DNA from 3 places in the Streptomyces sp. NPDC096205 genome. Region 1 is predicted to be linked to each of the others. Evidence: riboswitches for the same ligand, from Rfam matches in the RefSeq annotation. Region 1 holds a riboswitch; each other region holds the start of a gene.
What was found. Region 1 has a riboswitch for cobalamin ahead of ACIQ6Y_RS25815 (ribonucleoside-diphosphate reductase subunit alpha). Riboswitches for the same ligand answer to the same signal wherever they lie in the genome.
Positions count from the first base shown of each region.

Region 1 (4,062 bases):
TCCACCCAGCCGGCCATGCGCGCAGCCCACCGCATCTACGAACGCCTCGGTTTCGTCCGCGCCCCGCACCGCGACTGGCAGCCGATCCCGGGCAGCGACTTCACTCTGCTCACCTACGAGTTGACGCTGTCAACTACCCGTCGCTAAAGCGACGGGCTTGCACAACGGGCGCCACTGGCTGTGGCGCTGCGTTTGCGTCCTGTCCCACGGCCCTGTCCGGGAGGTGGGTCGGGGGCGGTTGACTGCGCCCCGCGTCGCCACAACTGCCAGGCACGAGCCCGGATGTTGCGGGAGCCGTTCCGGTCCGCGTGATCAACGAATCCGCAGGACCGGCACTCGAACCAGGCCTGCGAGACCCGGTTCGCCCTCTCCATGTGTCCGCACTCGGCGCAGGTGCGCGAGGTGTATGCCGGATCGACGTACACCACCGGCACTCCCGCCCGGCGGGCCTTGTACGCGATGAAGCTGCCCAGCTGGGCGAAGGCCCAGCTGGAGTGGGTAACCCGTTGGGGCTTTCGAAGCCGTACCCGTTCACGGATGCCCGTCAGGTCCTCCAGGGCGATCCCGCGACCGGTGCGTTCCGCCTCGGCCACCACATGCTTCGCGATCTTGTGGTTGATGTCCTTCGCCCGCCGGGCCTCCTTGCGGCGCCGCTTCTTCAGCCGACGCTTGGCGGACGGGGTGTTCTTCTTCTCGAGCTTGGTGCGCAGCGTCCGTTCCCGCACCCGGATCCGGTTGAGTTCGCGTCCGGCCAGGATCTCGCCGTCGGACGTGGTGGCGATGTTCACAATGCCCAGGTCGATGCCGAGGAAGTCCACCGGCGCGGTGTTCAGTGGGGCTTCTGAAACCTCGCAGGTGGCCAGCAGGAACCACATCCCGTCCCGCCACACGAGGTCGGACTCACCCCTGCGGTACAGCGCCAGCGTGACCAACTGCTCCGGCGAGGCGGTGAACACCACGTCCTTGATCCGCCCGACCGTTGTCCAGATCGACACCCTCCGCTCGGTGATCTGCCAGGACAGCATCCGGTCGTCGTAGGGCTGCGCGCTGCCGGCCCGGAAGGCGACCGGCTTCCCGGTGGCCTTCCGGTACCGCCTCGTGCCGGGCCTGCCCAGGTTCCCGGCCTTCAGGTTCGCCTTCAGCGCGGCGTACGCGTCGCAGGTCTTCTTGATCACGTGCTGGGCCGCCTGGGCTCCGAGGTTCCACCGTGCCCTGATCTCGCGGTAGGTGTGCTCGCGCAGCGCGAAGGTCCGCTGCACGCCTTTGTCGAACGCGAACTCGCTGGCCCAGCTGGCCGCCTCGTTGCAGGCGCGCAGGGTCGCCTCAAGTGCCGCCGCTTGCCCAGGCGTCGGCAGCAGCCTGATCTGCGTTACCAACTTCACGGTCATTCAAAGTAGACACATGCACGACGGGACGCAGTTCATTCGAGATCGATCACCCGATCGAGCGACCCATCGGCAAACAGCTCCCCGTTCGGGCTTTTCGCCAGACAGCGGACTGCATCGCACCTGACACGCTATGAAGTCATGCCGACACAACATATAGGGGCGTCACCCGCACCCGGCACAAGATGTATGCTCATGCTCGCTGTCGTCGCAGGGGAATCCGGTGCGAATCCGGAACTGTCCCGCAACGGTGTACTTATGCATGCATAAGCGTCAGTCCGAGGACCTGCCGACAGTGGCACCGGCCGACCGGTCGGGTGCCCCGACGTCCGGGCCTCGTGGAATGGGCCGGTGGACGCGACGCCGCGTGCGCTCGTGTGCTGCCGTACCCCTCGCGAAGGCCCCGTGCCGAGCGAGGGAGAGCCTCCACGTGACCATCGCGCCAGCAGACCCGGCTTCAGCCGTCCCGACCGACGAGGACGCCCCGGGAACGGCCTTGCTGCGGACCCTGACCGAGCTGACCGCCGACCTGCCCGACGCCGACCCCGGCCGAGTGGCCGCCGCCGCGCTGCGGGGCCGTTCCGCCCGGGCCGACGAGGCGGAGCTGCGCGAGCTGGCCACCGAGGCGGCGGCCGGGCTGATCTCCGAGGACCCGGCCTACTCCAGGCTGGCCGCGCGACTGCTGACGATCTCCATCGCCGCCGAGGCCGCCTCGCAGGGTGTCACCTCCTTCACCGAGTCCGTCGCCGTCGGGCACCGTGAGGGGCTCATCGCGGACCGGACCGCGGAGTTCGTGCGCGTGCACGCCGAGCGGCTCGACGCGCTGGTCGACCGCGCCGCCGACGACCGCTTCGGCTACTTCGGCCTGCGCACCCTGCACAGCCGCTACCTGCTGCGGCACCCGATCACCCGCAAGGTCGTCGAGACGCCCCAGCACTTCCTGCTGCGGGTCGCCTCCGGCCTCGCCGAGGACGACACGGTCCGCTCCGTCGACGAAGTCGCCGCGCTCTACGGGCTCATGAGCCGCCTCGACTACCTGCCCTCCTCCCCCACGCTCTTCAACTCCGGCACACGGCACCCCCAGATGTCGTCCTGCTACCTCCTGGACTCCCCCCTGGACGAGCTGGACTCCATCTACGACCGCTACCACCAGGTCGCCCGCCTGTCGAAGCACGCCGGCGGCATCGGGCTGTCGTACTCCCGCATCCGCTCGCGGGGTTCGCTGATCCGCGGCACCAACGGCCACTCCAACGGCATCGTGCCGTTCCTGAAGACCCTCGACGCCTCGGTCGCCGCCGTGAACCAGGGCGGCCGCCGCAAGGGCGCCGCCGCGGTCTACCTGGAGACCTGGCACTCCGACATCGAGGAGTTCCTGGAGCTGCGCGACAACACCGGCGAGGACGCCCGCCGTACGCACAACCTGAACCTCGCGCACTGGATCCCGGACGAGTTCATGCGCCGGGTCAACGCCGACGAGCAGTGGAGCCTGTTCTCGCCCGCCGACGTGCCCGAGCTGGTCGACCTGTGGGGCGAGGAGTTCGAAGCGGCGTACCGCAAGGCGGAAGAGCAGGGCCTCGCGAAGAAGACCATCGCCGCCCGTGACCTCTACGGCCGCATGATGCGCACCCTCGCGCAGACCGGCAACGGCTGGATGACCTTCAAGGACGCCGCCAACCGCACCGCCAACCAGACGGCCCTGCCGGGCCACGTCGTGCACTCCTCCAACCTCTGCACGGAGATCCTGGAGGTCACCGACGACGGCGAGACGGCGGTGTGCAACCTGGGTTCGGTGAACCTGGGGGCGTTCGTCGACAAGACGACCGGGGACATCGACTGGGAGCGGCTGGACGCCACCGTCCGCACGGCCGTCACCTTCCTCGACCGGGTCGTCGACATCAACTTCTACCCGACCGAGCAGGCGGGCCGCTCCAACGCCAAGTGGCGCCCGGTGGGCCTCGGCGCGATGGGCCTGCAGGACGTCTTCTTCAAGCTGCGGCTCCCGTTCGACTCGCCCGAGGCGCGCGCACTGTCCACCCGGATCGCCGAGCGGATCATGCTCGCCGCGTACGAGGCGTCCGCCGACCTCGCCGAGCGCAACGGCCCGCTGCCGGCCTGGGAGAAGACCCGTACCGCGCAGGGCGTGCTGCACCCCGACCACTACGACGTGGAGCTGACCTGGCCGGAGCGCTGGGCGGCGCTGCGGTCCCGTATCGCCGAGGTCGGCATGCGCAACAGCCTGCTCCTCGCCATCGCGCCGACCGCGACCATCGCCTCCATCGCGGGCGTGTACGAGTGCATCGAGCCGCAGGTGTCCAACCTGTTCAAGCGCGAGACGCTGTCGGGCGAGTTCCTCCAGGTCAACTCCTACCTGGTGCAGGACCTCAAGGACCTCGGCGTGTGGGACGCCCGCACGCGGGAGGCGCTGCGGGACTCCAACGGCTCGGTGCAGGGCTTCGCGTGGATTCCCGAGGAGGTCCGGGCGCTGTACCGCACGGCGTGGGAGATCCCGCAGCGCGGCCTGATCGACATGGCGGCGGCGCGTACGCCGTTCCTGGACCAGGCCCAGTCCCTGAACCTCTTCCTGGAGACGCCGACCATCGGCAAGCTCTCCTCGATGTACGCGTACGCCTGGAAGTCCGGGCTGAAGACGACGTACTACCTGCGCTCGCGCCCGGCG
Region 1 covers NZ_JBIWFS010000007.1:205,730-209,791, forward strand. Annotated here, with positions in the region: gene ACIQ6Y_RS25805 (GNAT family N-acetyltransferase) at 1-147, shown strand, start outside; gene ACIQ6Y_RS25810 (RNA-guided endonuclease InsQ/TnpB family protein) at 144-1,382, opposite strand; cobalamin riboswitch at 1,545-1,694, shown strand; gene ACIQ6Y_RS25815 (ribonucleoside-diphosphate reductase subunit alpha) at 1,816-4,062, shown strand, end outside.

Region 2 (4,062 bases), on a different contig from region 1:
TCACCGCCGGCCGACGCCTGCGAGGCGTGCGTGCCGCCCGCCGCGAGGACCGTGGCGACCAGGGCGTCGGCCTGCCCGAGGATCTCGTACAGCCCGGCATCAGCGCCGCGCAGCGAACCGCAGTACACCGGCAGGGCGTTGGCGCCACGGGCCTCGATCGCGTCGCACAGGGTGTCCACGAACGCCGTGTTGCCGCTGAGCTCGTGGGCTCGGTAGAAGAGCACGCCGACGGTCGGGCGGCCCTCGACGAGAGCGCGCTCGCCGTGGACGCCGTACTCCGGCATCTTCTGCGGCGCGGCGAAGCCCTCGCCGGTCAGCAGCACCGTGTCGGACAGGAAGCGGGACAGCTCGACCAGGTTCTCGGGGCCGCCCTCGACCAGGTACTTCAGCGCCTCCGCCACGACACCCGCGGGCACGCTGGACTCGGCCATCAGCTCGGCGTCCGGTACGGCCTCGCCGCCCAGCAGCACGGTCGGGATGCCCGCCTCCTTCAGCGTGGCGAGCCCGTCCTCCCAGGCGCGCTTGCCGCCGAGAAGCCGTACGACGGCGATGTCCGCGCCCTGGACGAGCGCCGGCAGCTCGGAGGCGACGTCCACCCGGGTCGGGTTGCCGATCCGGTACGGCGCTCCCGAGGCACGGGCCGCCAGCAGATCCGTGTCGGCGGTCGACAACAACAACACTGTGCTCATGCGGGTGCTCCCGGTGGAATGAAAGGCAGTCCTTGTGGCGCGCCGGACTCGATGAGCCGCCACAGCGCGTCGGTGTCCGCGTGCTGTTCGATCAGGTCGCCGAGCCGGTCGAGCTGCTCCTCGCGCAGCGCGGCGAAGGAGGTGTCGGGCGCCGGCACGAAGCGGCGGCCCGCGGCGGCGGCGACCTCGCGCAGGAAGGCGCGCCGGAAGCCGTCGGACTCCAGCGAGCCGTGCCAGTGCGTGCCCCAGGTCTGGCCGACGCGGCAGCCGTCCAGGAAGGGCTCACCCGAGAGGACGGTGGCCACGCCGTGGTGGATCTCGTACCCCTCGACCGGTTCGCCGAGTGCCTCGCCGACCGGCCGGGTGAGGGTCTTCTCGCGGGCGAACCGCACCCTGACGGGGAGGACCCCGAGGCCGTCCACGTGACCGCGACGGCTCTCGACCTCGTCCTCGATGTGCTCGCCGAGGACCTGGAAACCGCCGCAGATGCCGAGGATCGGCCGCTGTTCGGCAGCCCTGCGGACGAGGGCGTCCGCAAGGCCCCGCTCGCGCAGCCACTCCAGCGCCCGTACGGTGCCCCGGGTGCCGGGGACGACGACCAGGTCCGCGTCGGCCAGCTCCTCCGGCCGGTCCACGAACCGCACCACGACGCCCGGTTCGGCGGCGAGCGCGTCCACGTCCGTGAAGTTGGACATCAGCGGGATCGCGCACACCGCGACGCGCAGGACGTCCTCGCCGTGCGGCGGGGCCACGTTCGACTCCCGGACCGTCCCGCGCAGGGACACCCGCAGCCCGTCCTCCTCGTCGATGCCGAGGCCGTGCTGGAAGGGCAGGACTCCGTAGGTGGGGCGCCCGGTGAGGCCGAGCAGCATGTCCAGGCCCGGCTCCAGCAGGGAGACATCGCCCCGGAACTTGTTGACGAGGAACCCCGCGACGAGCTTCTGGTCCTCGGGGGAGAGCAGAGCCACCGTTCCGAAGAAGGACGCGAAGACGCCCCCGCGGTCGATGTCGCCGACGACAAGCACCGGGAGCCCGGCATTGCGGGCGATCCCCATGTTCACGATGTCCGTCCGGCGCAGATTGATCTCGGCCGGACTGCCCGCACCCTCGCAGATCACCGCGTCATACGTGCCCCGCAACTCGGTGAGACACTCCAGCACCGTGCCGAGCAACTGCTGCTGCCGTCCGCCGTGATAGCCGCGCGCACTCAGCTCGCCGACCGGCTTGCCCAGCAGCACGACCTGGCTGCTCTGCTCGCCACCGGGCTTGAGCAGCACGGGGTTCATCAGCGCGGTGGGCTCCACGCGGCAGGCCTGGGCCTGCATGGCCTGCGCCCGGCCGATCTCGGCGCCTTCGCGCGTGACGAAGGAATTGAGGGACATGTTCTGCGCCTTGAAGGGCGCGACCTTGACCCCCTGCCGCACCAGCCATCGGCAGATCCCGGCCGTGACGACGCTCTTGCCCGCGTCGGACGTGGTGCCGGCGACGAGGAGACCCCCGCCCATGCTCTTGCCCCAGCTCATGTTCTTCCGCCCCCACTCATGCTGTTGCGCCCCTTCACGACCAGGCGCCCGGCGACTCCCACGCCGAGCGCGAGCCAGCCGACCCGGCGGGAGAGCCGTACCGCCCGGCCGATGTCGGTGACGGCGACGGCGCGTCCCGTCGCCCCGTTCAGCACGGGCCGGTGCTCGACCCGGCCGCCGTAGGAGAGCGTGCCGCCGAGCCGCACGCCGAGGGCGCCCGCGAAGGAGGCCTCCACGGGCCCGGCGTTGGGGCTCGGGTGCCGGCCGGCGTCGGCCCGCCAGGCGCGTACGGCACCGCGCGGATCGGGTCCCGCGGCCGCGGCGAGTACGGCGGTCAGCCGCGCGCCCGGCCAGCCGGCGAGGTCGTCCAGGCGGGCGGAGGCCCACCCGAAGCGGCGGTAGCGGGGCGACTTGTGACCCACCATCGCGTCGAGGGTGTTGACCGCCCGGAAGCCGAGCAGCCCCGGCACCCCGCCGAGCGCGCCCCACACCAGCGCGCCGACGACCGCGTCGGAGGTGTTCTCGGCGACCGACTCCACGACGGCACGGGCGATCCCGTCGGCGTCCAGCGCCTGCGGGTCGCGCCCGCACAGGTGCGGCAGCCGGGCCCGCGCGCCCTCGATGTCGCCCTCCTGGAGCGACTGCCCGATGGCGCGGGCCTCGCGTGCGAGCGAAGTACCGCCGACGACGGCCCAGGTGGCGGCGCCGGTCAGCGCGACGGAGGCGGCGGGGGAGCGGCGTACGGCACGGGCGGCCGCGGCGCCCAGGGCGACCGTGCCGCCGACGCACACGGCGGTGTGCAGGGCGCCCCGGCCGCGGTGGTCGCGCCACAGCCTCCGTTCCACGGCACCCGCGGCGCGGCCGAACGCGGCGACCGGATGCCCGCGGCGCGGATCGCCGAGCAGGAGGTCACCGAGAAGGCCGGCGGCGGCGCCGTACGCGAACACGCGATCGGCACGCATCGGGCTCAGCCGGCCGGACAGGCGGGCAGGGCAGGGATGGTGAACCGTGTTGGGCAGCCGCGCATGGCGATATGTCCTCACTCAGGGTGTCCGCGCCCTGGTTCGACGAGACCGGCGGTGAGAGTTCCTGGCTCCCGGGGAATGGCTACCCCGGTGACAGTGGCGGGACCGCGCCGGATTCGCACCGGCTTCCTCTCCTGCCGCCGTAGATGGCTCCGGCAGTCCACCACGGCCCGCGAACACCCGTCAACTCGCTGTTGACCTGCGAGGCTGGAGTGTGCCGAGGCCCACACCGCTACCACGCCGGCCCGCCCGCGAGGACCGACTCGGGCGGAAATGCGCTCTGCCGGGCGGCAATCCGCGCCACCGCTTGTGACGCTCCGTCAGTACCGACTGCAATACGTCGGACGGGCGAGACGAAAGGTGCGTACGCAGTGACCGGTGACCGCTTTCCCGAGGCACTCGGCCCCGCGGTGGCCCGGGTGCGGGACGCCGACGGCACGGCGGTCGGCACGGGCTTCCTGCTCGCGCCGGGCCTGGTGGCCACCTGCGCCCACGTGGTGGCGCAGGCCCTGCGCGTCGACGGCCGGGACGCGACGGTCCCCACGGCGTCGCTGACCGTGGAGTTCCCTCTGCAACGGGGCGGCACGGTCCACCGGGCGTCCGTGTCGGCGTGGCGCCCGGTCACGGCGGACGGATCGGGGGACGTGGCGCTGCTGCGGTTGCTGCCGGGGGAGGGGCGGTCCTCGGGGGAGCCCTCAGGGGAGCTGTCCGGGAAGCCCTCAGGGGAGGTCTCAGGGGAGCCCTCAGGAGAGGTTCCAGGGGAGCCCCGCGGGGAGCTGTCCGGGAAGCTCTCGCGGGAGCCCTCCGGGGAGCCCTCGGCAGAAC
Region 2 covers NZ_JBIWFS010000002.1:60,723-64,784, reverse strand. Annotated here, with positions in the region: gene cobN (cobaltochelatase subunit CobN) at 1-689, opposite strand, end outside; gene ACIQ6Y_RS06715 (cobyric acid synthase) at 686-2,194, opposite strand; gene ACIQ6Y_RS06710 (cobalamin biosynthesis protein) at 2,209-3,174, opposite strand; cobalamin riboswitch at 3,275-3,418, opposite strand; gene ACIQ6Y_RS06705 (trypsin-like peptidase domain-containing protein) at 3,609-4,062, shown strand, end outside.
Region 2: linked by a shared signal. The riboswitch ahead of ACIQ6Y_RS06710 (cobalamin biosynthesis protein) and the one ahead of ACIQ6Y_RS25815 (ribonucleoside-diphosphate reductase subunit alpha) in region 1 are both predicted to bind cobalamin.

Region 3 (4,062 bases), on a different contig from region 1:
GTCGGCCCAGCGCAGGGCGAGGTCCACGTCATGGGTGGCCATCACCACGGTGGTGCCGCTCGTGCGCAGCCCGTCGAGCGTGGTCAGGAGCCGCTCCTGGCCGTCCGGGTCGAGACCGGCGGTCGGCTCGTCGAGGATCAGCACCCGTGGCCGCATCGCGACCGCACCCGCGATCGCCGTGCGCTTGCGCTGCCCGTACGACAGCAGATGCGTGGGCCGGTCGGCCAGCGCGGTGATGTCCAGCGCGGCCAGCGCCTCCGCCACGCGCGCGCGTACCTCCGGGTCGGACAGGCCCAGGTTCAGCGGCCCGAAGGACACGTCCTGCGCGACGGACGCGGCGAAGAGCTGGTCGTCGGGGTCCTGCACCACCAGCTGGACCGTCGTGCGCAGCCGGGTCAGCCCGTCGCGGCCGTACGACACCGGCTCGCCCTCGACGGTGAGCCGCCCGGCGCGCGGCCGCAGTCCGCCGCTCAGCAGCCGCATCAGGGTCGTCTTGCCGGTGCCGTTGCGGCCCAGCAGCGCCAGGGCGCGGCCCTCGCGCACGGCGAAGTCCAGGCCGTCGAGGACATCGGGGCCGTCCTCGTAGGCGAAGGACACCCCGTGCAGGGCGACGACAGGGGGCTCGGTCACGGCCTCGCTCACGGCAGGACCCTTTCCAGGACGAAGGTGAGGACGGTGACGGCGGTGAGCAGCCCGACGGCGCCGGCCGTGAAGGGGACGGACACGCGGGCCTCGGGCACCAGCACGCGCAGGGTGCCGTCGTAGCCGCGCCCGGCGAGCCCCGACTGGAGCCGGGCCGCCCGGTCGAAGGAGCGGACGAACGCGGTGGCGCCGAGCCCGGCCAGCGAACGCCAGGTCGCGGCCCGCGTGGTGTGCCCGAGCCGCGCCGCCTGCGCCTCACGGATGCGCCGTACGGAGTCCAGCAGCAGGAAGCTCATCCGGTACGTCACCATCGCCACGTCCACCACGGGCGCCGGCACCCCGGCCCGCACCAGGCGCGGCAGCAGGTCGGACATGGGTGTGGTGAACGCGAACAGCAGGACGCCGAGCGAGGCCGCCGAGGTGCGCAGCATCAGCTCCCCGGCCCGCACGGCACCCCCGTCGGCCAGGGAGAGCCAGCCGTCCGGCCCCCCGACCTGCACCAGCAGGGTGACCGCGCCGCTCGCGCAGAAGCCGAGCGGCACCCGGTACGCACGCCACAGCCGCAGGCCCGGCACACCCGCCGGCCCCAGCAGCACGGCCAGCGCCGTGACCAGGACGAGGGCCGCGCCCGGCCAGGGCGGCAGGGAGATCGCCAGCACGGTCAGACCCAGGCCGAGCACGGCCTTGTCCACGGGATGGCGGTGGCGCCAGCGGCTGCTGTGCGCCGCCACGTCGATGGGCAGCACGCGCGCGTCAGCCCTGCCCGGCGCCGGCGCGGCTGTCGTCGGCGGGGACGTCCCCGCGCTCGGCCTCCAGCCCCGCGCGCGCCCGCTCCTCACCCTGCCGGCGGCCGCGGCGCAGCCCGAAGTAGTAGGCGAGGACGCCCGCGCCGAGAGCCGCCTGGAGGGCGAACAGCGCCGACTCGATCTCGCCGGACGGCGGCTCGTACAGCGGGGAGAACCAGGGCTCGTAGTCCGGGTCGATCTCGGTGATCGCCGTCTCCGCCTCGGAGTCGGAACCGGTGAACGGTTCCTTCTTGTGGTCGCCCAGGCCGAGCGCCAGCGGGAGCACCGCGAGCGCGGCGACGAGGGCCAGCAGCACCAGGTTGATCTTGGTGTTCCGCTTCATCGGGCCACCGCCTCGCTCTTCGGCCCCGTCACCAGCACACCGAGCCGGGTCAGCTCGCCCTTGCTGGACTGCGAGAGCAGCCGCATCACCAGGACCGTCAGCAGGCCCTCGCTGACCGCGAGCGGGATCTGGGTGACGGCGAAGATGGAGCCGAACTTGCCGAGCGCGCCCAGGAAACCGCTGCTCGGGTCGGGGAAGGCGAGCGCGAGCTGCACACTGGTCACGCAGTACGTGGCCAGGTCCGCGAGGAACGCCCCGAAGAACACCGCGACCATCAGCGGCGCGTCGTAGCGGCGCAGCAGCCGATACACGCCGTAGCCCACCCAGGGGCCGGCGATGGCCATCGAGAACACGTTGGCGCCGAGCGTGGTCAGACCGCCGTGCGCGAGCAGCAGGGCCTGGAACAGCAGGGTGATGGTGCCCAGCACCGCCATGATCGGCGGCCGGAACAGGATGGCGCCCAGGCCCGTTCCGGTGGGGTGGGAGCAACTCCCCGTCACCGAGGGCAGCTTGAGCGCGGACAGGACGAACGTGAAGGCACCGGAGGCGCCGAGGAGCAGGGTGCTCTCGGGGTGCTCCTTGACCTCACGGGTGAGTGAGCGCACTCCGTGGACGACAAAGGGGGCGGACGCGACGCCCCAGGCGATCGCGTGCGCCGGAGGAAGAAAACCCTCGGCTATGTGCATGGCCCGGCAGACCCTCTCCAGCACCTCGTGGATGGTTGACATGCCTTGGCCGGTCTCCTGGCTGACGGGTACCACCGCCCGAACTCCGCCTTCCCGGGTCCGAGGACCCAGTGGCTGCCCGTGAGGGCCGGAGCCGGACTTCCCGATCACAGTGGCGAGGGCCGCACCGGTTTCGCACCGGATTTCCCGTTCACCAAGGCGTGGTGACACTAGTGCCCGGAACGCGACGGTGACAAGCGGCCCTCGGGGGCGCACAAGACCGCCAACAGGCTTCCGCCGTGCCACCCCTGTGCCCCGGCGCACCCCGGGAGGGACGCCTCGTGATCATCATCACTGCGCCCCGGCTGTTCACACGGCCTTCGCGGCCTTCGCGGCATTCCCGGCCTTCTGCTCGCCCTCCGCCCACAGCGAGCGGACATGTCCGAGATGGCGGCTCATGCAGCGCTCGGCGCCCTCCGCGTCCCCGGCCACCATCAGGTCGAGCAGCTCGATGTGCTCCTCGGCCGACGGGATGAGCCGGTCGCTCGCGTCCAGCGCGGTGAGCCCGTACAGCCGGGACCGCTTGCGCAGGTCGCCCACGGTCTCGACCAGGCGGTCGTTGCCGCCCAGGGCGAGCAGCGAGAGGTGGAACCGCCGGTCGGCCTCCAGATAGCCGATCAGGTCGTGCTCGCGGGCCGCCGCGACGATCTCCTCGGCGACCGGCCGCAGCGCCTGAAGCTCCGCACGGGAGGCGCTGCGGGTGATCCGGCCGATCATCGGGACCTCGATGAGCATGCGGATCTCGCTGTACTGGTCGAGGTCCCGCTCGTCGACCTCGGTGACCCGGAACCCCTTGTTGCGCACCGGCTCGACCAGCCCCTCGCGGGCGAGGTCCAGCATGGCCTCGCGCACGGGCGTCGCGGAGATGCCGAAGTCCTCCGCGAGCCCGGGCGCCGAGTACACCTGCCCCGGCTTGAGTTCGCCGGAGATCAGCGCGGCACGCAGTGCGTGGGCGACCTGGTCGCGCAGCCGCTCGCGGGTGGTGGCGAGGTTGCGTTGGAGGTGCCCCATGGTGTTCCCTTCGTGCCGCTGCGGATCACCAGAGTACAATGTCACGTTGTTTTCGCCGCCGTCGTACGGCAGTTGCCCTCAGAGGAGAAACCCGCCGGGGAACGGGTCGTCGGGGTCGAGGAAGTACTGCGCCGTACCCGTGATCCAGGCCCGCCCCGTGATCCGCGGCACCACCGCCGGCACCCCGCCCACCTCCGTCTCCTCCACCAGCCGCCCGGTGAACTCCGTACCGATGAACGACTCGTTGACGAAGTCCCGGTGCAACGGCAGCTCCCCGCGCGCGTGCAGCTGCGCCATCCGCGCCGACGTACCGGTGCCGCAGGGCGAGCGGTCGAACCAGCCGGGGTGGATGGCCATCGCGTGCCGCGAACGCCGCGCGTCGGAGCCGGGGGCCGCGAGATACACGTGCTTGAGCCCGGCGATCTCCGGCTGCGCCGGATGCACGGGCCGGTCCGGCGAGGCGTTCACCGCCTCCATGACCGCCAGCCCCGCTGCCAGCAGTTCCTCCTTCCGTGCTCGCTCGAACGGCAGCCCCAGCGCCTCCAGTTCCACGAAG
Region 3 covers NZ_JBIWFS010000015.1:30,747-34,808, reverse strand. Annotated here, with positions in the region: gene ACIQ6Y_RS38760 (energy-coupling factor ABC transporter ATP-binding protein) at 1-630, opposite strand, end outside; gene cbiQ (cobalt ECF transporter T component CbiQ) at 639-1,388, opposite strand; gene ACIQ6Y_RS38750 (energy-coupling factor ABC transporter substrate-binding protein) at 1,396-1,770, opposite strand; gene ACIQ6Y_RS38745 (energy-coupling factor ABC transporter permease) at 1,767-2,456, opposite strand; cobalamin riboswitch at 2,486-2,669, opposite strand; gene ACIQ6Y_RS38740 (GntR family transcriptional regulator) at 2,805-3,506, opposite strand; gene ACIQ6Y_RS38735 (proline racemase family protein) at 3,585-4,062, opposite strand, start outside.
Region 3: linked by a shared signal. The riboswitch ahead of ACIQ6Y_RS38745 (energy-coupling factor ABC transporter permease) and the one ahead of ACIQ6Y_RS25815 (ribonucleoside-diphosphate reductase subunit alpha) in region 1 are both predicted to bind cobalamin.